One region of the Streptacidiphilus sp. MAP12-16 genome, then DNA from elsewhere that is predicted to be linked to it. Evidence: predicted binding sites of a transcription regulator. Region 1 holds the regulator's gene; the other holds the start of a gene.
The links. Region 1 encodes HspR, which represses chaperone genes until heat shock. Its sites were predicted from a motif close to TTGAGNNNNNNNNNCTCAA; they were not measured.
Positions count from the first base shown of each region.

Region 2: the regulator HspR is predicted to act here: its motif matches at 5,666-5,684, upstream of lon (endopeptidase La).

Region 1 covers NZ_JBGCBY010000014.1:86,555-97,439, forward strand. The annotation lists gene ABIA33_RS20080 (UDP-glucose/GDP-mannose dehydrogenase family protein) at 1-1,130, shown strand, start outside; gene ABIA33_RS20085 (polyprenol monophosphomannose synthase) at 1,249-1,965, shown strand; gene ABIA33_RS20090 ((Fe-S)-binding protein) at 2,024-4,258, opposite strand; gene dnaK (molecular chaperone DnaK) at 4,675-6,531, shown strand; gene grpE (nucleotide exchange factor GrpE) at 6,528-7,223, shown strand; gene dnaJ (molecular chaperone DnaJ) at 7,341-8,519, shown strand; gene ABIA33_RS20110 (heat shock protein transcriptional repressor HspR) at 8,524-9,075, shown strand; gene ABIA33_RS20115 (hypothetical protein) at 9,674-9,958, shown strand; gene ABIA33_RS20120 (C4-dicarboxylate ABC transporter) at 9,989-10,885, opposite strand, start outside.
Region 2 covers NZ_JBGCBY010000026.1:110,211-121,095, forward strand. The annotation lists gene ABIA33_RS28955 (polysaccharide deacetylase family protein) at 1-252, shown strand, start outside; gene ABIA33_RS28960 (YncE family protein) at 252-1,508, shown strand; gene ABIA33_RS28965 (FtsW/RodA/SpoVE family cell cycle protein) at 1,550-3,007, opposite strand; gene lon (endopeptidase La) at 3,160-5,643, opposite strand; gene ABIA33_RS28975 (response regulator transcription factor) at 6,080-6,814, shown strand; gene ABIA33_RS28980 (sensor histidine kinase) at 6,850-7,998, shown strand; gene ABIA33_RS28985 (multifunctional oxoglutarate decarboxylase/oxoglutarate dehydrogenase thiamine pyrophosphate-binding subunit/dihydrolipoyllysine-residue succinyltransferase subunit) at 8,335-10,885, shown strand, end outside.

The DNA of each region.
Region 1 (10,885 bases):
TCCGGTTCACCACCTCCTACCAGGAGGCAGCGGAGTTCGGCGAGGTCCACTTCTCCTGCGTGGGCACTCCGCAGAAGAAGGGCGAGTCCGGTGCCGACCTGCGCTACGTCGACGCGGTCATCGACTCCCTCGCCCCGCATCTGACACGCCCCACCGTGGTTGTCGGCAAGTCCACGGTCCCGGTGGGCACCGCCGAGCGCCTGGCCGAGCGCCTGACGGCACTCGCCCCGGTGGGCGCGCAGGCCCAGCTCGCCTGGAACCCCGAGTTCCTGCGCGAGGGCTTCGCGGTGGACGACACCCTGCGGCCCGACCGGCTGGTACTCGGCCTCCAGCAGGAGGGCTCCGCTGCCGAGGTTCTGCTCCGCCAGGTCTATGCACCGTTGTTGGACGCGGACATCCCGCTGGTCATCACCGATTTCTCGACCGCCGAACTGGTGAAGACGGCGGCCAACGCCTTCCTCGCCACCAAGATCTCCTTCATCAACGCGATGGCTGAGGTCTGCGAGGCAACCGGCGCCGACGTCACCCTGCTGTCCAAGTGCCTGTCCTATGACACCCGGATCGGCGGACGTTTCCTCAACGCCGGCGTGGGCTTCGGCGGCGGCTGCCTGCCCAAGGACATCCGCGCGTTCATGGCGCGTGCCGACGAGCTCGGCGTGGACCAGGCCCTGGCCTTCCTCCGCGAGGTCGACTCCATCAACATGCGCCGTCGCGACCGGATGGTCGAGCTCGCCCGTGAACACTGCGACGGCAGCCTTCTCGGCCGCCGGATCGCTGTCTGGGGTGCCGCTTTCAAGCCGGACTCGGACGACATCCGGGACTCTCCCGCTCTCACCATCGCGGCGCGGCTGCAACTCCTCGGCGCCGAGGTGACCGTCTACGACCCCAAGGCGATGGACAATGCCCGCAAGATGTACCCCGGTCTCTCCTATGCCGATGATCCGCTCCAGGCAGCCCGCGGCGCACACCTGATCCTGCACCTCACCGAATGGCAGGAGTTCCGCGACCTGGATCCGGCCGCGGTGCGCAAGGTCGTCGCACGTCCACAGCTCATCGACGGACGCAACGTCCTCGATCGCGATGACTGGAGGGCGGCGGGCTGGACCTGCCGTGCCCTCGGCCGCCCGTAGACCGCACCGTAGGCTGCCGAGCACAGTAGGAGAAGGCATGCAGAACCCCGTTCGGGCACCCCATCAGTCGGCTCTGGAGATCCCCCCGTCCTGGGCCCAACTGCCGCTCACCGTCGTCATGCCGACGTACAACGAGGCGGCGAACCTGCCGCGCGTCGCCGAGCTCGTGATGAGCCTGCCGCTCCAGGGGCTGCATCTGAAGATCGTCGACGACTCGAGTCCGGACGGCACCGGCCGACTGGCCGAGGACCTGGTCGCGACGTACAACTCCGGCGGACAGCGACGTATGAGCGTGCTGCACCGTGCGGGCAAGGACGGGCTCGGGCGCGCGTACGCTGCCGGAATGTCAGCAGCACTCGACGAAGGCGCCGAGTTCGTGGTGCAGATGGACGCCGACGGCAGCCACCCGGCGAGCGTCATCCCGCAGATGCTGGGGACCGCACTCTCGACGGGGGCAGGATTCGTGGTCGGCAGCCGGTACGTGGACGGCGGCTCACTCGACGAGGAGTGGGGCAAGCACCGGCGGGTGCTGTCGCGCTTCGCCAACCGCTATGCCCGTACCCTCCTGGACACCAGGATCCGTGACCTTACCGCGGGGTTCAACCTGTGGCGGGCCCGGACTCTGGAAGACATCGGCCTGGCCACGCTGAACAGCGCGGGCTACAGCTTCCAGGTGGAGTTGAAGTTCCTGGCAGTGCGCCGAGGGCACAACGGCGTGGAGATCCCGATCCGCTTCGAGGAGCGCACCGAAGGCGTCTCGAAAATGGACATGTCGACTCAGATCGAATCCGCGCTGACACCGCTTCGGCTGCGGATGCGCAACCGCCGTCCGTGACCCGGTAGCCCAACACGTCTGCCCTGGTCCGCGAGCACGGGACCAGGGCAGACGGCGGTCAGGAGTTGGCCGGCTCCGGTGCGGGCTCCTCGGCCGGGGCCCCGGGCAGCGCCTTCACCGAGTCGAGCAGCAGCTGGGCCACGTCCACGACCCGCAGGTTCTCCTTGGCAGCGCCCTCGCTCTTCTTGCCGTTGGCCGAGTCGGACAGCATCACCAGGCAGAACGGGCAGGCGGTGGAGATGATGTCGGGGTTCAGCGACAGCGCCTCGTCCACCCGCTCGGTGTTGATGCGCTTGCCGATCCGCTCCTCCATCCACATCCGCGCGCCACCGGCGCCGCAGCAGAAGCCGCGCTCCTTGTGACGGTGCATCTCCTCGTTGCGCAGTCCGGGGACGGCGGAGATGATCTCGCGCGGCGGCGTGTAGACCTTGTTGTGGCGGCCCAGGTAGCAGGGGTCGTGATAGGTGATCAGACCCTCGACCGGGTTGACCGGCACGAGCTTGCCCTCGTCGATCAGGTGTTGCAGCAGCTGGGTGTGGTGGATGACCTCGAAGCGGCCGCCCAGCTGCGGGTACTCGTTGGCGAGGGTGTTGAAGCAGTGCGGGCAGGTCGCCACGATCCGCTTCGCCGGAGCGTCCTCCAGCGCCGTGTTGAGGGTCTCCACGTTCTGCGCGCCGAGCATCTGGAACAGGAACTCGTTGCCCAGGCGGCGGGGGGAGTCACCGGTGCAGGTCTCCTCCTTGCCGAGGATCGCGAACTTCACGCCCGCGGTGTGCAGCAGCTCGGCGAAGGCCTTGGTGGTCTTCTTGGCCCGGTCCTCCAGGGCGCCGGCGCAGCCGACCCAGTAGAGGTACTCGACCTCGGTCGGGTCGATGTCCTCGCCGATGACGGGGACCTCGATGCCGGTCTCCTTCTTCAGCTCCTTCACCCAGTCCAGGCGGGCCTTGGTGGCCATGCCCCACGGGTTGCCCTTGTTCTCCAGGTTCTTGAGCATGGTCCCGGCCTCGGTCGGGAACGAGGACTCGATCATCACCTGGTAGCGGCGCATGTCGACGATGTGGTCGATGTGCTCGATGTCCACCGGGCACTGCTCGACACAGGCGCCGCAGGTGGTGCAGGACCACAGCACGTCGGGGTCGATGACCCCGTTCTCCTCGGCGGTGCCGATGAGCGGGCGCTCGGCCTCGGCCAGCGCCGCCGCCGGGACGTTCGCCAGCTGCTCGGCGGTGGCGATCTCGTTGCCCTCGGCGTCCTTGCCGCCACCCGCGAGCAGGTACGGGGCCTTGGCGTAGGCGTGCTCCCGCAGATTCATGATCAGGAGCTTGGGGGAGAGCGGCTTGCCGGTGTTCCAGGCGGGGCACTGCGACTGGCAGCGACCGCACTCGGTGCAGGTGGAGAAGTCCAGCAGGCCCTTCCAGGAGAACTGCTCGACCTGGGAGACGCCGAAGACGGCGTCGTCGGCCGGGTCCTCGAAGTCGATGGGCGTACCGCCCGAGGTCATCGGGCGCAGCTCGCCGAGGGCGACGTCGCCGTCCTCCTCGCGCTTGAAGTAGATGTTGAAGAAGGCGAGGAAGCGGTGCCAGGCCACACCCATCGAGGGGTTGAGGCCGATGGTGGTCGCCCAGCTGAAGGAGATCGTGATCTTCAGCATCGCGAAGAGGTAGATCAGGGTGTGCAGGGTGCCGACCGAGGTCCCGGAGAACGCCTTCACCAGCGGGTAGGTGATGAAGTAGCTGGCCTCGTAGTGGTTGACGCCCTCGAGCGCCCCCTCCAGGCCGCGCAGCACCAGGATGCAGATGCCGATGCCGAGGATGACGTACTCGACGAAGAACGCCTGCCAGGCGATGGAGCCGGCGAAGCGGCTCTTGCGTCCGGCCCGCCCCGGCAGCGACAGCAGGCGGATCACGATGAGCGTGAGGATGCCCAGCGTGGTGAGCGTGCCGACAAGCTCCTCGAAGACCAGGTAGGGGGCCCAGTGCCCGATCACCGGCAGCGCGTAGTTCGCGTCGAAGAGCTGCCCGAAGGCCGTCACCAGAGTGAGGATCAGGGTGAAGAAGCCGACAGCGACAAACCAGTGCGCGACGCCGACGACGCCCCAGGTGATCATCCGGGTGTGGCCGAGGAACTCCTTGGCCACCGTTTTGACGCGCTGCACCGGATTCCCGGTACGGGTCCCGGCCGGCACGTCCGCGCCGAGCTTCACGAAGGTGTAAATGTAGAGGGCGGCGCGCGCGGCCAGCGCGGTACCGACCAGTGTCGTGACCAGTGAGATCACGATCGCGGCTAGCTGCATCGGCGCTGCTCCCTTTCCTGGGTCTGCTGGCGTGGTTCCTGGTGGCCGTTCAGGGCCGGTGGCGACGTGGACCACGACGTAGCATACCGGCCAGTAACATTCGCTACCGCGTGAGCAATCTCCCACTGCTCACCTGCGGCGCCCCATTCTCCCCGTAGTGCGGACGCTCCGCACGCACCCCCCCTGGCGCTCGCGAGTTCAGCGCAGCGCGCGGCGGCGCGCTCTCGGCTGAGGTATCTGTGACGGCGGTCGCCCGGGGCGAGCCGGATCATAGGGCCGGAGCTGCCGGGATCGGCACCCCCTTAGGTAGGGGCTATATAAAGTTGAGCCTCACTCGCTCAGCTCTGTTGACCAATCAGGATCCATGAGGCACGCTTGAGCCTGTTCAGCTCAACTTCCCTCTGGAGGGTTCCACGATGGCTCGTGCGGTCGGAATCGACCTCGGTACGACGAACTCTGTCGTCAGCGTCCTCGAAGGCGGTGAGCCCACCGTCATCACCAACGCAGAGGGCGCCCGGACCACACCGTCCGTCGTCGCCTTCGCCAAGAACGGCGAGGTCCTCGTAGGCGAGGTGGCCAAGCGCCAGGCGGTCACCAACGTCGACCGGACCATCAGGTCCGTGAAGCGTCACATGGGCACCGACTGGAAGGTGAACATCGACGGCAAGGACTTCACGCCGCAGCAGATGAGCGCCTTCATCCTGCAGAAGCTGAAGCGCGACGCCGAGGCGTACCTGGGCGAGAAGGTCGCGGACGCGGTCATCACCGTCCCGGCGTACTTCAACGACTCGGAGCGCCAGGCCACCAAGGAGGCCGGTGAGATCGCGGGCCTCAACGTCCTGCGTATCGTCAACGAGCCGACCGCCGCCGCGCTGGCCTACGGCCTGGACAAGGACGACCAGACCATCCTCGTCTTTGACCTCGGCGGTGGCACCTTCGACGTGTCGCTGCTGGAGATCGGCGACGGCGTGGTCGAGGTCAAGGCCACCAACGGTGACAACCACCTCGGTGGCGACGACTGGGACCAGCGGGTCATGGACCACCTGGTGAAGCAGTTCCAGAACGGCCACGGCGTCGACCTGTCCAAGGACAAGATGGCGCTGCAGCGTCTGCGCGAGGCGGCCGAGAAGGCGAAGATCGAGCTCTCGTCCTCGACCGAGACCACGATCAACCTGCCCTACATCACGGCCTCCGCCGAGGGCCCGCTGCACCTGGACGAGAAGCTCTCCCGCTCGCAGTTCCAGCAGCTCACCGCGGACCTCCTGGACCGTTGCAAGACCCCGTTCCACAACGTCATCAAGGACGCCGGCATCGCGCTGTCCGAGATCGACCACGTGGTCCTGGTCGGCGGTTCCACCCGGATGCCCGCCGTCGCCGAGCTCGTCCGCGAGCTGACCGGCGGCAAGGAGCCCAACAAGGGCGTCAACCCGGACGAGGTCGTCGCCATCGGCGCGACCCTCCAGGCCGGCGTGCTCAAGGGTGAGGTCAAGGACGTCCTGCTGCTCGACGTCACCCCGCTGTCCCTCGGTATCGAGACCAAGGGCGGCATCATGACCAAGCTGATCGAGCGCAACACGACCATCCCGACCAAGCGCTCCGAGATCTTCACCACGGCCGAGGACAACCAGCCGTCGGTGCAGATCCAGGTCTACCAGGGCGAGCGCGAGATCGCGGCGTACAACAAGAAGCTCGGCATGTTCGAGCTGACCGGCCTGCCGCCGGCCCCCCGTGGCCTGCCGCAGATCGAGGTCACCTTCGACATCGACGCCAACGGCATCATGCACGTCTCCGCCAAGGACCTCGGCACCGGCAAGGAGCAGCGCATGGCCGTCACCGGCGGCTCCGCCCTCCCCAAGGAGGACATCGCGCGGATGATGCGCGAGGCCGAGGAGTTCGCGGACGACGACCACCGCCGTCGCGAGGCCGCGGAGACCCGCAACACCGCCGAGCAGCTCGTCTACACGACCGAGAAGTTCGTCAAGGACAACGAGGACAAGGTCCCCGGCGAGGTCAAGGATGAGGTCGCGGCCGCCGTCGCCGAGCTCAAGGAGAAGCTGAAGGGCGAGGACAGCGCCGCGATCCGCGAGGCCACCGAGAAGCTCTCGGCCACCTCGCAGAAGCTCGGCCAGGCCCTGTACGCGCAGGCCGGCGAGGGCGCGGCCGCGGCCGGCGGCCCGAGCGACGCCCCGCACGACGCGCCCGGCGCTGCCGAGGACGACGTGGTCGACGCCGAGATCGTCGACGACGAGAAGCGCGAGGGCGGTGCGAAGTGACGGATGAGACGCAGGGCTTCACCGAGGAGCCCGGCGCCGACTCCGCCGCGAACGGAGACGGGAACGGGGCCGCCGGTAAGGCGGCCCCCGCCCCGGGCCCGGAGGCGAAGGGCGCCGGCGGTGCCGAGGAGCTGATCGAGGCCCGCAAGGCGCTCGCCGAGCGCACCGCGGATCTGCAGCGGCTCCAGGCCGAGTACCAGAACTACCGCAAGCGGGTCGAGCGGGATCGGGTGACGGTGCGTGAGATCGCCGTCGCGGCGCTGCTGGAGAACCTGCTGCCGGTGCTGGACGACATCGGCCGGGCGCGCGATCACGACGAACTGACGGGCGGTTTCAAGTCCGTCGGCGAGTCGCTGGAGACCGTGGCCTCGAAGCTGGGGCTGCAGCAGTTCGGGAAGCAGGGCGAGCCCTTCGACCCGCAGCTGCACGAGGCGCTGATGCACAGCTATTCGGCAGACGTCGACGAGACCACGTGCGTGCAGATCCTGCAGCCCGGGTACAAGATCGGCGAGCGGATCATCCGTCCGGCCCGGGTCGCCGTGGCGGAGCCGGAGCCGGGTGCCGCGACGGACGCCGAGGTGTCGACGGCTCGGGACGCCAAGGCGTCCGGTGCCGCGGGCGACAAGGCTGCGACCGGATCGAACGGCTCGACCGACAAGGGCGCCAAGGGCGACGGTGACGGCGAGGACTGACCCGATGGCCGTTGTGGGACCGTACGCCGGTGACTCCGGGGTGCGGTCCCACGCTCCCATCACGATGATCAAAAGGCCTGACCGGTTCAGGCAGAGCGCGGGAAGGAGGCTAGTCCGTTGAGCAGCAAGGACTTCGTGGAGAAGGACTACTACAAGGTCCTCGGTGTACCCAAGGACGCCTCCAACGCGGAGATCAAGAAGGCCTACCGCAAGCTGGCCCGGGAGTTCCACCCGGACGCCAACAAGGGCGACCATGCCGCCGAGGAGCGCTTCAAGGAGATCTCCGAGGCCAATGACGTGCTCTCCGACCCCAAGCGGCGCAAGGAGTACGACGAGGCGCGGGCGCTCTTCGCCAACGGCGGGTTCCGTACCGGCGGAGGCGGCACCGGCGGCTTCGGCTTCGACTTCGGCGACCTGTTCGGCGGCAGCCAGCCGAGTGGCCAGGGCGGCACCTTCGGCGGCGGCGGAGGCGGCGGCATCGGCGATGTCTTCGGCGGGATCTTCAACCGGGGCGGCACCCGTACGGCGCAGCCGAGGCGCGGCGCCGACGTCGAGTCCGACGTCACCCTGAGCTTCATCGAGGCCGTGGAGGGCACCACCGTCCCGCTGCGGATGACCAGTCAGGCGGCCTGCAAGACCTGTGCCGGCACCGGCGCCAAGGCCGGGACCACCCCGCGGGTCTGCCCGACCTGTGTGGGCACCGGTCACGTCCAGCGTGGGCAGGGCAACTTCGCCCTGTCGGACCCCTGCCGGGACTGCAAGGGCCGCGGCCTGATCGTGGACGACCCCTGCGAGGTCTGCCACGGCAGCGGCCGGGCGACCTCGGCCCGCACCATGCAGGTGCGGATTCCGGCCGGAGTCGCGGACAGCCAGCGGATCCGGCTCAAGGCGAAGGGCGCCCAGGGCGAACGCGGCGGACAGCCGGGCGACCTGTACGTCACCGTGCACGTCCAGGAGCACCCGGTGTTCGGTCGCAAGGGCGACAACCTGACCGTGACCGTTCCGGTGACCTTCCCGGAGGCCGCACTCGGCGGCACCATCCGGGTGCCCACCCTGGGTGGTCCCCCGGTCACCCTGAAGATCCCCGCCGGTACCGCCAACGGCCGTACCATGCGGGCACGCGGCAAGGGTGCTGTTCGCAAGGACGGCACGCGTGGCGACCTGCTGGTGACCGTGGAGATCGCCGTGCCGCCGGAGACCGAGGGCGAGGCGCTGGCGGCGCTGGAGAAGTACCGCGAGGCGACGACCGCGGAGAACCCGCGGGCGGCTCTGTTCAAGGCGGCTGAGGAGGCGTGAGGTGATGGACGGCAACGGAACCGGTTCGCCCGGTCAGATCCCCGGTGGTGCGGGCCCGATCGGAGTGGGGCTCGGCACCGGACTGCCCGGCGGGCTGCCCGGCGGTCGCGGCGCACGCGGCGGTCCGGCCGGGTACCAGCTGACCGAGTACACCCCGGTGTACGTCATCTCGGTCGCTGCTCAGCTGAGCGGGCTGCACCCGCAGACGCTGCGGCAGTACGACCGGCTGGGCCTGGTCTGTCCCGACCGTACGGCCGGGCGCGGTCGGCGCTATTCGGCTCGGGACATCCAGCAGTTGCGCGAGGTGCAGCGGCTGTCCCAGGAGGACGGCATCAACCTGGCCGGCATCAAGCGGATCATCGAGCTGGAGAACCAGGTGACCGCGCTGCAGACGCGGGTGGCCGAGCTCCAGGGCGAGGTGGCGAACGCGGGTGTGGCGGCGACCCAGCGGGAGGCGGCGGTGCACGCCTCGTACCGGCGGGACCTGGTGCCCTATCAGCAGGTGCAGCAGAGCAGCGCGCTGGTGGTGTGGCGCCCGAGGCGGCGCGGGGAGTAGCCGCTGCGGCGGTGCGCGGAGGTGATGGCTGAGGGGCCGTGTCCGGGGAGGCACGGCCCCTCAGCCATTCAGTACCCGGGCCGTCGAGGAGAATCGGCCAGGGGGTCGGCGGTCAGGGGGCGGGCGTGGAGTGCACTGACAGGCTGTTGGAGTTACTGGCCCAGACACTGTCGGCGGATGCTGCCCCAGCCCCTACCAGCAGGGCCGCACCCGCGATGCAGATCGCCACGAGAGCAGTACGAACTGTGCGTAGTGCGGTGAACATGCGACCACTTCCTTCCGCGCGAGGAACACATCACTCGATGAGAACCCGAAAGTCATTTTCTGTCTGGCACTGAGTGACCATCCCCCGGCAGTCACCCACCACAATGGGGTACAGATCAGCCCTGCTTCAGTGTTCGATGATGGCAACAAGTGGTCGGACGCTAAGTGGCCAGAGAAGATTTCGGGGTAACTGTGGGCAAATCACAGCAGGCTGAGCTGCAGCTGCCGCCTGAGCTGAGCGAGGCCACAGTGGCCGTCTACCTGCAGGCTCTGCACGACGGCGAGTTCCGGTGGGAGGCTGCCGCAGGCGCCACCGGTCTGACCGGCGAAGCGCATGCAGTCCGCCGACCTCGCCTTCGCGTACATAGGCTCGCCGCTCTCGGCGGGTGTGGGCATGGAGCTGGGCTGGGCCACCGCGTTGCGCAAGCCCGTGGTCCTGCTCGTGGACGAGACCGTGGCGCACAGTCCGATGATCTCGACCCTCGAAGAGGTCTCCCCCGTACTGCCGATCCACTTCGATGCGGGCTGGACCGCGCAGGCCCTGCGGCATGCCGTGGTCACCGCGCTGGACTGGGCGGACACCTCGGTCATCTACCCGGAGTCCGCGGAGTCCGCCTGATCCCGGCGGCCCCGCAGGCCCAACTCGGTCTCACCTCGCGATCAGCGCACCGCTCGCCAGTCCCCGAAGGGTCCTCGCGCCCACAACCGCCCACGCAGTGACGAGCAGCGCGAACAGCGCCACCGCGAGCACGGCGAACAGGTCGAGTCCGGTCATCCTGGCCAGTCCGGCCGCGCCGGTGACGCAGGTGCCCACCGGGAAGGTGTACGCCCACCAGGTCATCCCGAACGGCATCCCCTCGCGAAGCGCCCTGAGCGTCACCGATCCGGCTACGCCGAGCCACAGCATCGCGAACCCGAACACGGCCACCCCGTAGACCAGCGCGAACCCGCGCAGCGCGGGCGCGACACGGGCGAACTGGGTGACGGCCGTCACCGACTGCCCGAGCGGGCCCAGGACCAGGAACAGTGTCGGGACGAGCAGCAGCGGCAGGGGCTGCTCGTGCACCAGGCGGCTCCAGATCCCGGGCAGCAGGACCAGCACCGCCAGCAGGCTCGCCCCGAACAGCGCCACGCAGACGGCCAGCATCGTGCCCTGCGCCTGCCCGGCGGGAAGATGCGGGATCAGCGCCGGGCCCAGCGCCGCCGACACCATTGGTGCGACCACGGGCAGCAGCCAGGTCGGGGCGCTGCCGCCCCGCTCGACCCGGTAGCGCGCGATCAGCAGGTACAGCACACGCATCGCGACGCCGATCCCGTACAGGGTCCCGGCCGTCCACAGTCCGGCGTCGAGCAGCACTCCCGCAGTGGAACCGACCCCTGCCCCGGCGCCCGCGCCCGCTCCCGTCCCCACTCCCGCTAGGGCAGCGATCAGCGGCGCGCCGGCACCCAGTGCCCCGGCGCCGACGGCGAGCATCGCCATCGGCGGACAGCCGAGGAAGACGGCGGTCGCCGGGTCGTCCAGGGCCCTGATCCGGTCCGGCAGCCG
Region 2 (10,885 bases), on a different contig from region 1:
ACGCCCACCGTCGCCGCGCAGGCCCGGCGCGCGGGCTACGGGCACTGCCTCGGCTACGACCTGGACTCGCTCGACTACACCGACCCCGGCGCGCCCGCCGTGAGCCGTACCGTACTCGCCGCCGTGCAGCCGGGATCCGTGGTCAGTCTGCACTTCGGGCACACCGGAACGGTCACCGCGCTGCCCGCGATCCTCGACGGCCTGCACCAGCGCGGTCTCCGCGCGGTCACAACCTCGGAGCTGCTCAGCTGATGCCACCCTCGACCTCCCCGCCGCCGCTTCTCTCCCGCCGTCGGCTGCTGCCGCTGTCCGCGGCCGCCGCGCTGTCCGCCTGCGCCCTGCTGATCGCCTCGGCCTGCTCCACCACCGGCGGCGACCAGAACCGGGCGCTCGCGAAGGGCTCCGCGCCGGGCGCCGGCGCCTCGGCCGGCTCCACGACCGCCTGGCCCCCGAGCGCCTGGCCCGCGAGCGCGGACGCCTACCTGCCCGGTATGCCGCCGCCGCTGTCACCCACGGACGTCTACGCCGCCGACCGCCCCGGCGCGCTCTCCCCCGTGGTCCGCAACTTCCCCACCCGGATCTACGTCCCCAACACGCTCTCCGACACGGTCAGCGTCATCGACCCGGCCACCTACCAAGTCGTCCAGACGCTCCAGGTCGGCCACCAACCCCAACACGTCGTCCCCTCCTGGGACCTGAAGACGCTGTGGGTCAACAACGACCTCGGCAACAGCCTCACCCCCATCGACCCGGCCACCGGCAAACAGGGACAACCGGTCGACGTCCACGACCCCTACAACCTCTACTTCACCCCGGACGGCAAGTACGCGGTGGTGATGGCCTCCAACGACCGGGCCCTGGTGTTCCGCGACGCCCACACCATGCAGGTCGTCAAGTCCGTACCGTCCCAGTGCGCCGGAGTGAACCACGCCGACTTCTCACCCGACGGCAAGTACTTCATCGTCTCCTGCGAGTTCTCCGGAGACCTGCTCAAGGTCGACACCGCCAAGATGGAGGTCATCGCCAAACAGCGACTCCCCTTCAACGGCTCCATGCCACAGGACGTCAAGATCTCCCCCGACGGCAAGATCTGGTACGTCGCCGACATGATGGCGAACGGCGTCTGGGAACTGAACGGCGACGCCTTCTCCACCCCGACACTGCTCAGAACCGGTGCCGGCGCGCACGGACTCTACGTCAGCCGCGACTCCAAAAACCTGTACATCTCCAACCGCGGCGAGGGCTCGATCTCCGTCCTGGACTTCACCACCGGCGCCCTGGTCCACAAATGGCAGATCCCCGGCGGCGGCAGCCCCGACATGGGCGGCGTCTCCGCAGACGGCACCGTGCTGTGGCTGTCCGGCCGCTACAACGCCGAGGTCTACGCGATCTCCACAGCCGACGGCCACCTCATCGCCCGCATCCCGGTCGGCGAAGGACCCCACGGCCTGTGCGTCTACCCCCAACCCGGCCGCTACTCACTCGGCCACACCGGCATCTTCCGCTGACCGCAGGTGGCAGGGCCGCGGGCGGCCGAGCCCCCTCCTCGCTACAGCTCCATCTCCGCCCGCGCCTGCGCGATCTCCTCCGCCGAGATCGTCAGCGTCTCCGCCGGGTCCGGGGCGGGCTCCAGGTCCGCTCGTCCCGCCGCGTCGCTGAGCTTGATCATCAGAGCGACCATCAGCCAGTTGGCCACCATCGACGAACCGCCCTGGGCCAGGAACGGCAGCGCCTTGCCGGTCTCGGGGATGAGTCCGACCACGCCGCCGGCGACGACGAACACCTGCAGGATCAGCGCCGCACCGAGGCCGCCCGCCAGCAGCTTGCCGAAGGGGTCGGAGAGCCGGATCGCGGCGCGCATGCTGCGCTCGGCGAGCACGATGTAGAGCAGCAGCAGCACCATGATCCCGGCGGTGCCGAGCTCCTCGCCGAACGTGGCGAGAATCCAGTCACTGCGGCCCGCGGACCCGATCAGCCACGGCTGGCCCTGCCCGAGCCCGGTGCCGAGGAAGCCGCCGTGGCCGAGCGCGAAGAGCGCCTGCGCCGGCTGGTCGGAGATGACACCCGGCGGGCGCTGGTTCGCCGGCAGGAAGATGTCCATGGGGTGCAGCCAGGCTGCGACGCGGCCGCCGACGTGCGGCGACAGTGACCCGACGACGAAGGCGCCGCCCGCCGCCATCAGCGTGCCGACGACGACCCACCCGGTGCGCTCGGTGGCCATGTAGAGCATCACGATGAAGATGCCGAAAACGATCAGCGAGGTACCGAGGTCCACCTCGAAGATCAGCACCATCATGCTGACCGCCCAGATCGCGATGATCGGTCCGAGGTTGCGCCCCCTGGGCAGGCTGACGCCCCACACCTTCCGCCCCACCAGGGCGAGCGCATCCCGGTTGGCCATGAGGTAGCTGGCGAAGAAGACAATGATGGCGATCTTGGTGAACTCGTCGGGTTCGACGGAGAGGCCGCCGAGCCGGATCCACCGCTTGGCTCCGTTGACGTCGCCGGTGAAGAAGGCCGGGGCCATGAGCAGCACCAGCGCGCCTGCCATCAGTACGTAGGTGTAGCGCTGCAGCACCCGGTGGTGCTTGATCGCTATCACGCAGCCGATGAAGGCGGCAGTTCCGATGACCAGCCACTGGATCTGGCCGGGCCCGAAGACGACGGCGTTCTTCCCGTAGATCCGCGTGTAGGAGTAGTCCAGCCGATGGATCATCAGCAGTCCGACCCCGCTGAGGAGCACCGTGATCGGCAGGATCAGCGGGTCCGCGTAGGCCGCCCAGCGCCGTACGACCAGGTGCGCCACCAGCGCGAGCGCGGCCATGCTGCCGACCTGGAGTGCGAAGCCGCCCGGCAGCGAGCCGTGCAGGGCGAACTCGGCGTCGGCGTCGCCCAGGCCGCAGGCGGCGATCGCGAAGAGCAGCAGCACCAGCTCCAGGTTGCGCCGTCGCCCGGAATCCCGGTTGGACCCGGTGCCCCCGGCAGAACCGGGGGCCCCACCGGACACGGAGCCCCTGGTGGACCTGGCCCCCGCTCCTCGTCGTGCGCCCATCGCCCGAAACCACCCAACCCAGTCGCCGTCAGAACCGTCGCATTCTCGCAGGTCTCGTCCCGAACAGGGACGGCCCCCTCTGTGCGACGGTTCCACGGCGACTGCTGTCAGGCGGCGAGCGAGGCCTCCCCCGCCGGGCTGGACAGGTCCGCCTTGGTCAGCGAGATGGCCGATTCGAGCGCCAGCTCCAGCACCTGCCGGACATCGGAGACGGGGTGCACGGTCAGCCGCGCCAGCACCTCGGCCGGGACGTCGTCCAGGTCGGCCTCGTTGCGGGAGGGGATGAGCACCGTGGTGATCCCGGCCCGGTCCGCCGCGAGCAGCTTCTGCTTGACGCCGCCGATCGGCAGCACCCGTCCGGTCAGGGACACCTCACCGGTCATGGCGACCTCGGGCCGGACCTTGCGGCCGGAGAGCAGCGAGGCCAGGGCGGTCGTCATGGTGACGCCCGCGCTGGGGCCGTCCTTGGGCACCGCGCCTGCGGGAACGTGCAGGTGGACGCCGCGGTCCCGAAGGTCGGTGACCGGCAGTTCCAGTTCCGCGCCGTGCGAGCGCAGGAAGGACAGCGCGATCTGCGCGGACTCCTTCATCACATCGCCCAGCTGGCCGGTCAGGGCCAGTCCGGTCGAGCCGGTCTCCGGGTCGGCCAGCGAAGCCTCGATGTAGAGGACGTCGCCGCCGGCGCCGGTGACCGCCAGCCCGGTCGCCACGCCGGGCACCGCGGTACGGCGCTCGCCGGGCTCCTGTGCGGCCTCGGGGGTGTGGTGCGGTCGTCCGATCAGGCCGCGCAGGTCACCTGCGGAGACCGTGCGGGGCAGCTCGGTCTCGCCCAGCTCCTGCTGAGCCGCGACCTTGCGCAGGATCCGGGCGACGGCGCGCTCCAGACTGCGCACGCCCGCCTCGCGGGTGTACTCGCCGGCCAGGCTGCGCAGGGCCGCCTCGTCCACCGTCACCTCGTCGACGCCGAGCCCGGCCCGCTCCAGCTGCCGGGGCAGCAGGTGGTCGCGGGCGATGACGACCTTCTCGTCCTCGGTGTAGCCGTCGAGGCGGACCAGCTCCATCCGGTCCAGCAGCGCCTCCGGGATGGCCTCCAGCACGTTGGCGGTGGCCAGGAAGACCACGTCGGAGAGGTCGAGCTCGACCTCCAGGTAGTGGTCCCGGAAGGTGTGGTTCTGGGCTGGGTCGAGCACCTCCAGCAGGGCGGCGGCCGGGTCGCCCCGGTAGTCGGAGCCGACCTTGTCGATCTCGTCGAGCAGCACCACCGGGTTCATCGACCCGGCCTCCTTGATGGCGCGGACGATGCGCCCCGGGAGCGCGCCGACGTAGGTGCGCCGGTGACCGCGGATCTCCGCCTCGTCGCGGACTCCGCCGAGCGCCACCCGGACGAACGAGCGCCCCATGGCACGGGCCACGGACTCGCCGAGCGAGGTCTTGCCGACGCCGGGCGGGCCGACCAGGGCGAGCACGGCTCCGCCGCGACGGCCGCCGACCAGGCCGAGGCCGCGGTCGGACCGCCGCTTGCGCACGGCCAGGTACTCCACGATCCGGTCCTTGACGTCGTCGAGCCCGAAGTGGTCGGCGTCCAGCACGGCCCGCGCTCCAGCGATGTCGTAGGCGTCCTCGGAGCGCTCGTTCCAGGGCAGTTCCAGGACGGTGTCCAGCCAGGTGCGGATCCAGCTGCCCTCGGGGGAGGCGTCGGAGGACCGCTCCAGCTTGTCAACCTCCTTGAGCGCGGCGTCGCGCACCTTTTCGGGCAGGTCGGCGGCCTCGACCCGGGCGCGGTAGTCCTCCTCCTCGGAGTCGGGGTCGCCGTTGAGGTCGGCGAGCTCCTTCTTCACCGCGTCGAGCTGGCGGCGCAGCAGGAACTCCTTCTGCTGCTTCTCCATGCCCTCCTGGACGTCCTTGCGGATGGTCTCCGCTACGTCCTCTTCGGCGAGGTGGTCGCGCAGCAGCTGCAGCGAGAGCTTGAGCCGGGCGACCGGGTCCAGCTCCTCCAGCACCTGGACCTTCTGCTCGCCGGTCAGGAAGGGCGCGTAGCCGACGTTGTCGGCCAGGTCGGAGACGTCCTCGATCTGCGCGACCCGGTCGACGACCTGCCAGGCGCCGCGCTTCTGCAGCCAGGTGGTGGTCAGTGCCTTGTAGTCGCGGACGAGCTCGGTCACGGCGCCCGGCAGCGGGTCCGGCAGGGCCGGCTGCTCCACCGGAACGGCCTCGACCCAGAGGGCCGCGCCGGGGCCGGTGGTGCCCGCGCCGATCCGGACCCGTCGCACGCCGCGCACCAGCGCCGCGGGGTCGCCGTCGGCGAGACGGCCGACCTGCTCGATCGTGGCCACGGTGCCGATCGCACCGTAGGAGCCGTCGATCCTGGGCACCAGCAGGACCCGTGGCTTTCGGGCGCCGGCCACGGTACGGATGCCGGGGGCGTGCGCCCCGCTGTCGCGCACCGCCGCCTGTGCGGCCTCGACGGCCGCACGCACATCGGCGTCGGACAGGTCCAGCGGAACGACCATGCCCGGCAGCACAGCCTCGTCGTCGAGCGGCAGCACCGGCAGGGTCAGCGAGGCGGACGATGAGGCGGAAGTCGAAGCCATGATCTATCTCCAGTCATGGAAGTTGAGTTACCTGGACTAAAGGAGATTGACCCCCCTGGTGTTCCCCGGGCCTGTTCGCTCTGAGCGATCGGATCGCGAGCAGCGCGTCACCGCCCGACCTCACGGAGCGTCAGAAAAAAGTGGAGTGCAGTTTCCCGAATACGGTGTACCTGACATCCCACCCGTCATGGGCAGCCGGTAAGGTCTACGCCCATGCGCCACCCCCCGAGCTGGTTTATGGACGACAGACTCCCCGGGAACACCGCCAGTACGTACGCTGCGACTGGTGGTCGGCGACGCCGATGTGACGGGCCGCAGGGCTCGTCGGGGCGGGCAGCGTGAAGAAAGAAAGACGTCGGACAAGACAGTCGGACATGACAGAGCGGGCTGGTGCGGCGACCGTCGCCCCAGGCCCGAAAGCCCTGGGGGCGGTGGCGTGACAGTGACGGACGCACAACAACAGGAGACCAGCGGGCCCGGCGGGCAGCGGCGGGTACTGGTCGTGGAGGACGAGCCGACGATCGCCGAGTCCATCGCCGCCCGCCTCGGCGCCGAGGGCTTCCGGGTGGCGGTGTCCCACGACGGCCCGACCGCCGTGGACTGCTTCCAGACCTGGCAGCCCGACCTGGTCGTGCTGGACGTGATGCTGCCCGGATTCGACGGTCTGGAGGTCTGCCGCCGGATCCAGGCGCACCGCCCGGTCCCGGTACTGATGCTCACGGCGCGTGACGACGAGACGGATCTGCTGGTCGGCCTCGGCGTCGGCGCCGACGACTACATGACCAAGCCCTTCTCCATGCGCGAGCTCGCGGCCCGGGTCAATGTGCTGCTGCGCCGGGTCGAGCGCGCCCAGCTCGCCGCGCGCACCCCGGTCGGCGGCACGCTGCGGCTCGGCGAACTCGAGATCGACCACGTCCAGCGCCGGGTCCGGGTCGGCGGCGGAGACGTGCACCTCACCCCGACCGAGTTCGACCTGCTGGCCTGTCTCGCCCAGCAGCCGCGCGCGGTGCTCACCCGTGAGCAGCTGCTCGCCGAGGTCTGGGACTGGACCGACGCCTCCGGCACCCGCACCGTCGACAGCCATGTGAAGGCGCTCCGCCGGAAGATCGGCGCGAACTGGATCCGCACCGTGCACGGCGTCGGCTATGCCCTGGAGGCTCCGACACCGTGACCCAGGATCCGGGGAACAGCAGGGGCCTGCCACCACTGGACCGGACCGACGAGCTCCCGCGCAGTCCGGGCCCGCTGCGCCGCGCGGCCGGCCGGGTCTGGGCGGACCTGCGCCCGCTGGACCCGCTGCGGTCGATCAAGGCCAAACTGGCCGTCCTGGTGATCACCTCGGTGGGCATCTCCACCCTGATGGTAGTGATGGCGCTGAATTCGGACACCCAGATCCGCATCGTCATGATCTTCTCGGTCGTCGCCTCGCTGCTGATCACCCAGCTGCTGGCGCATGGAATGACCGCGCCGCTGCGGGAGATGACCGCCGCCGCCCGCGCCATGGCTGCGGGCGACTACAGCCGCCAGGTGCGGGCCACCTCGCGGGACGAGGTGGGCGAGCTCGCCACCGCCTTCAACACCATGGCGGGCGACCTGGAGGCGGCCGACCGGCAGCGCCGCGAGCTGGTCGCCAACGTCTCGCACGAGCTGCGCACGCCCATCGCCGCGTTGCGGGCCGTCCTGGAGAACGTGGTCGACGGGGTCGTCCGCCCGGAACCGGCCACCATGACCGCCGCTCTGGAGCAGACCGAACGCCTGGGCCGGCTGGTCGCCCACCTGCTCGACCTGTCCAAGATCGCGGACGGGGTCGCCTTCCTGGACGCCCGGGAGTTCGGCGTGGAGCCCTTCCTGGCCGGAGTGCTGCGCGGGCTGACCGTCGACGGATCGACCTCCGGCGGCGCGAGTCGGCGACGCCATGACGTCGCGCTGGCCCTGGACGTCTCCCCCGGCCTGACCGCCGTCGCCGACCAGGAACGGCTGCACCAGGTGGTGGCCAACCTGGTCGACAACTCCTGCCGGCACAGTCCCAAGGACGGCACGGTGACCGTGCGGGCGCGCGCGGACGCCGGGCGGGGACTGCTGCTCGAGGTCGCCGACCAGGGGCCCGGCATCCGCCCCGAGGACCGCCACCGCGTGTTCGAGCGCTTCAGCCGGGGCAGCGGCCCGACCGCGCAGGGTCCCGGCAGCGACGGCGGCACCGGCCTCGGCCTGGCCATCGCCCGCTGGGCGGTGGACCTGCACGGCGGCACGATCGCGGTCGCCGACTCCCCGCTGGGCTGCCTGATCCGGATCACCCTCCCCGGCCCGCGCGCTCCGCGGAGCTCCACCAGGAGCGGGCCCAGAAGCTCCGTCTGAGCTCCGTCCGAGCTCCGTCCGAAGCACGTGCGCGCCGGGGCCCGTCCGGATCGTGTCCGACTGGGACAGACTTGGGACAATTGCCCGTAGTGCTCCGCCCAGGATCGCAACATTGGCTATCTTGTCTGCTTTTGTCACACTTGCCTCAGGCGAACAGCTACTCGTTATCCCCCATAACGACCGATCCCTAACGTGCCTTTCCGGCCAAACTCAGCGCCCGCACTGTGATCTGGGCGACGACCGGGGGGCGGGACCTGCGCAGACAGGCATCGGGGGCGTAGCCTTGGCATCCGCTGTCCACCATCCTTAAGGAAGCGGAAGAGGGCGGTTGCCGCCGTGTCGCCACAGTCCCCCCATACCTCGAACAGCTCGACCGCCACAGAACAGGACCCGGTGCACACCGGTCCCGGCGCCGACCCGACAGCAGGGTTCGGCCCCAACGAGTGGCTGGTCGACGAGATCTACCAGCAGTACCTCCAGGACCCGAACTCAGTAGACCGCGCCTGGTGGGATTTCTTCGCAGACTACAAAGCCGGCGCCGGCAAGAGCGCCGCAGCGGGTGCCCCCGCCGGAGCCGAGGTGACGGCGGCACCGCAGACCGCCGCGGCCCCCTCGACCCCGGCAGCGTCCCCCGCGACCGTCGAAGCAGTCCCGCCGACGCCCGCACCCGCCGCAGCCCCCGTGGCTGCCGCACCCCCCGCCGTCGTGCCGCCCGCCGTCGCACCCCCCGCCGTCGTGCCGCCGAAGCCCGCAGCTCCGCCCGCGCCCGGCCGGCCCGCGCACTCCACCCCGGCCGAACCGGCCGACGCCCTTAAGGACAGCAAGAACGTGACGTCCCCCGTCGCCCCCACCGGTCCCGAGCTGATCGCCCTCAAGGGCCCCTCCGCCCGGATCGTCGCGAACATGGACGCCTCACTCTCGGTGCCTACCGCGACCAGCGTGCGCGCCGTCCCGGCGAAGCTGCTGATCGACAACCGCATCGTGATCAACAACCACCTCAAGCGCGCCCGTGGCGGCAAGGTCTCCTTCACCCACATCATCGGCTACGCCATGGTGCAGGCGATCAAGGCCATGCCGGCGATGAACCAGAGCTTCGCGGAGAAGGACGGCAAGCCCTTCCTGGTCAAGCCCGACCACATCAACCTCGGCCTGGCGATCGACCTCACCAAGCCCAACGGCGAGCGGCAACTCGTCGTCGCCGCCATCAAGAAGGCGGAGACCCTCGACTTCTTCGGCTTCTGGCAAGCCTACGAGGACATCGTCCGCCGCGCCCGTACCAACAAGCTGACGGTCGACGACTTCTCCGGCGTCACCTGCTCGCTGACCAACCCGGGCGGCATCGGCACGGTCCACTCCGTGCCGCGGCTGATGCCCGGTCAGGGCACGATCCTCGGCGTCGGCTCGATGGAGTACCCGGCCGAGTTCCAGGGATCGTCCCAGGAGACCCTGTCCCGCCTGGGCGTGTCCAAGGTCATGACGCTGACCTCGACCTACGACCACCGAGTGATCCAGGGCGCGCAGTCCGGCGAGTTCCTCCGGACCATGCACCAGATGCTGCTGGGCCAGGGCGACTTCTACGACCAGATCTTCCAGTCGCTGCGGATCCCCTACGAGCCGGTCCGCTGGGCCACCGACGTGGACATCAGCCACGACAACGAGGTCAACAAGACCGCCCGCGTTCTGGAGCTGATCCACTCGTACCGGGTCCGCGGCCACCTCATGGCCGACACCGACCCGCTGGAGTACAAGCAGCGCAAGCACCCCGACCTGGACGTCCAGGGCCACGACCTGACCCTGTGGGACCTGGAGCGCGAGTTCGCGGTCGGCGGCTTCGCCGGCCGGACCATGATGAAGCTGCGTGACATCCTGGGCGTGCTGCGCGACTCGTACTGCCGCACCATCGGCGTCGAGTACATGCACATCCAGGACCCCAAGCAGCGCCGCTGGATCCAGGCCCGGCTCGAGCGCGGCAACGACAAGCCCGAGCGCGAGGAGCAGCTGCGGATCCTGCGCCGCCTCAATGCCGCCGAGGCGTTCGAGACGTTCCTGCAGACCAAGTACGTCGGCCAGAAGCGCTTCTCGCTGGAGGGCGGCGAGTCCGTCATCCCGCTGCTCGACGCCGTTCTGGACTCCGCCGCCGAGGCGAAGCTGCAGGAGGCCGTGATCGGCATGGCCCACCGCGGCCGGCTGAACGTCCTGGCCAACATCGTCGGCAAGTCCTACGCGCAGATCTTCCGGGAGTTCCAGGGCAACCTGGACCCGAAGTCGATGCACGGCTCCGGCGACGTCAAGTACCACCTGGGCTCCGAGGGCACCTTCACCGGCATCGACGGCGAGACCATCAAGGTGTCGCTGGCCGCCAACCCCTCGCACCTGGAGGCGGTCGACCCGGTCGTCGAGGGCATCGTCCGCGCCAAGCAGGACATCCTCGACAAAGCTGGCGACTCGTTCGACGTCCTCGCCGTGCAGATCCACGGTGACGCGGCCTTCGCCGGCCAGGGCGTCGTCGCGGAGACCCTGAACATGTCGCAGCTGCGCGGCTACCGCACCGGCGGCACCGTGCACGTGGTGATCAACAACCAGGTCGGTTTCACCGCCGCCCCGGCCGCCTCGCGGTCGTCCATGTACTGCACGGACGTGGCCCGCATGATCGAGGCCCCGATCTTCCACGTGAACGGCGACGACCCGGAGGCCGTGGTCCGCGTCGCGCGGCTCGCCTTCGAGTTCCGCCAGGCGTTCAGCAAGGACGTGGTCATCGACCTCATCTGCTACCGCCGCCGCGGTCACAACGAGGCCGACAACCCCTCGTTCACCCAGCCGCTGATGTACGACCTGATCGACAAGAAGCGCTCGGTGCGCAAGCTCTACACCGAGGGCCTGATCGGTC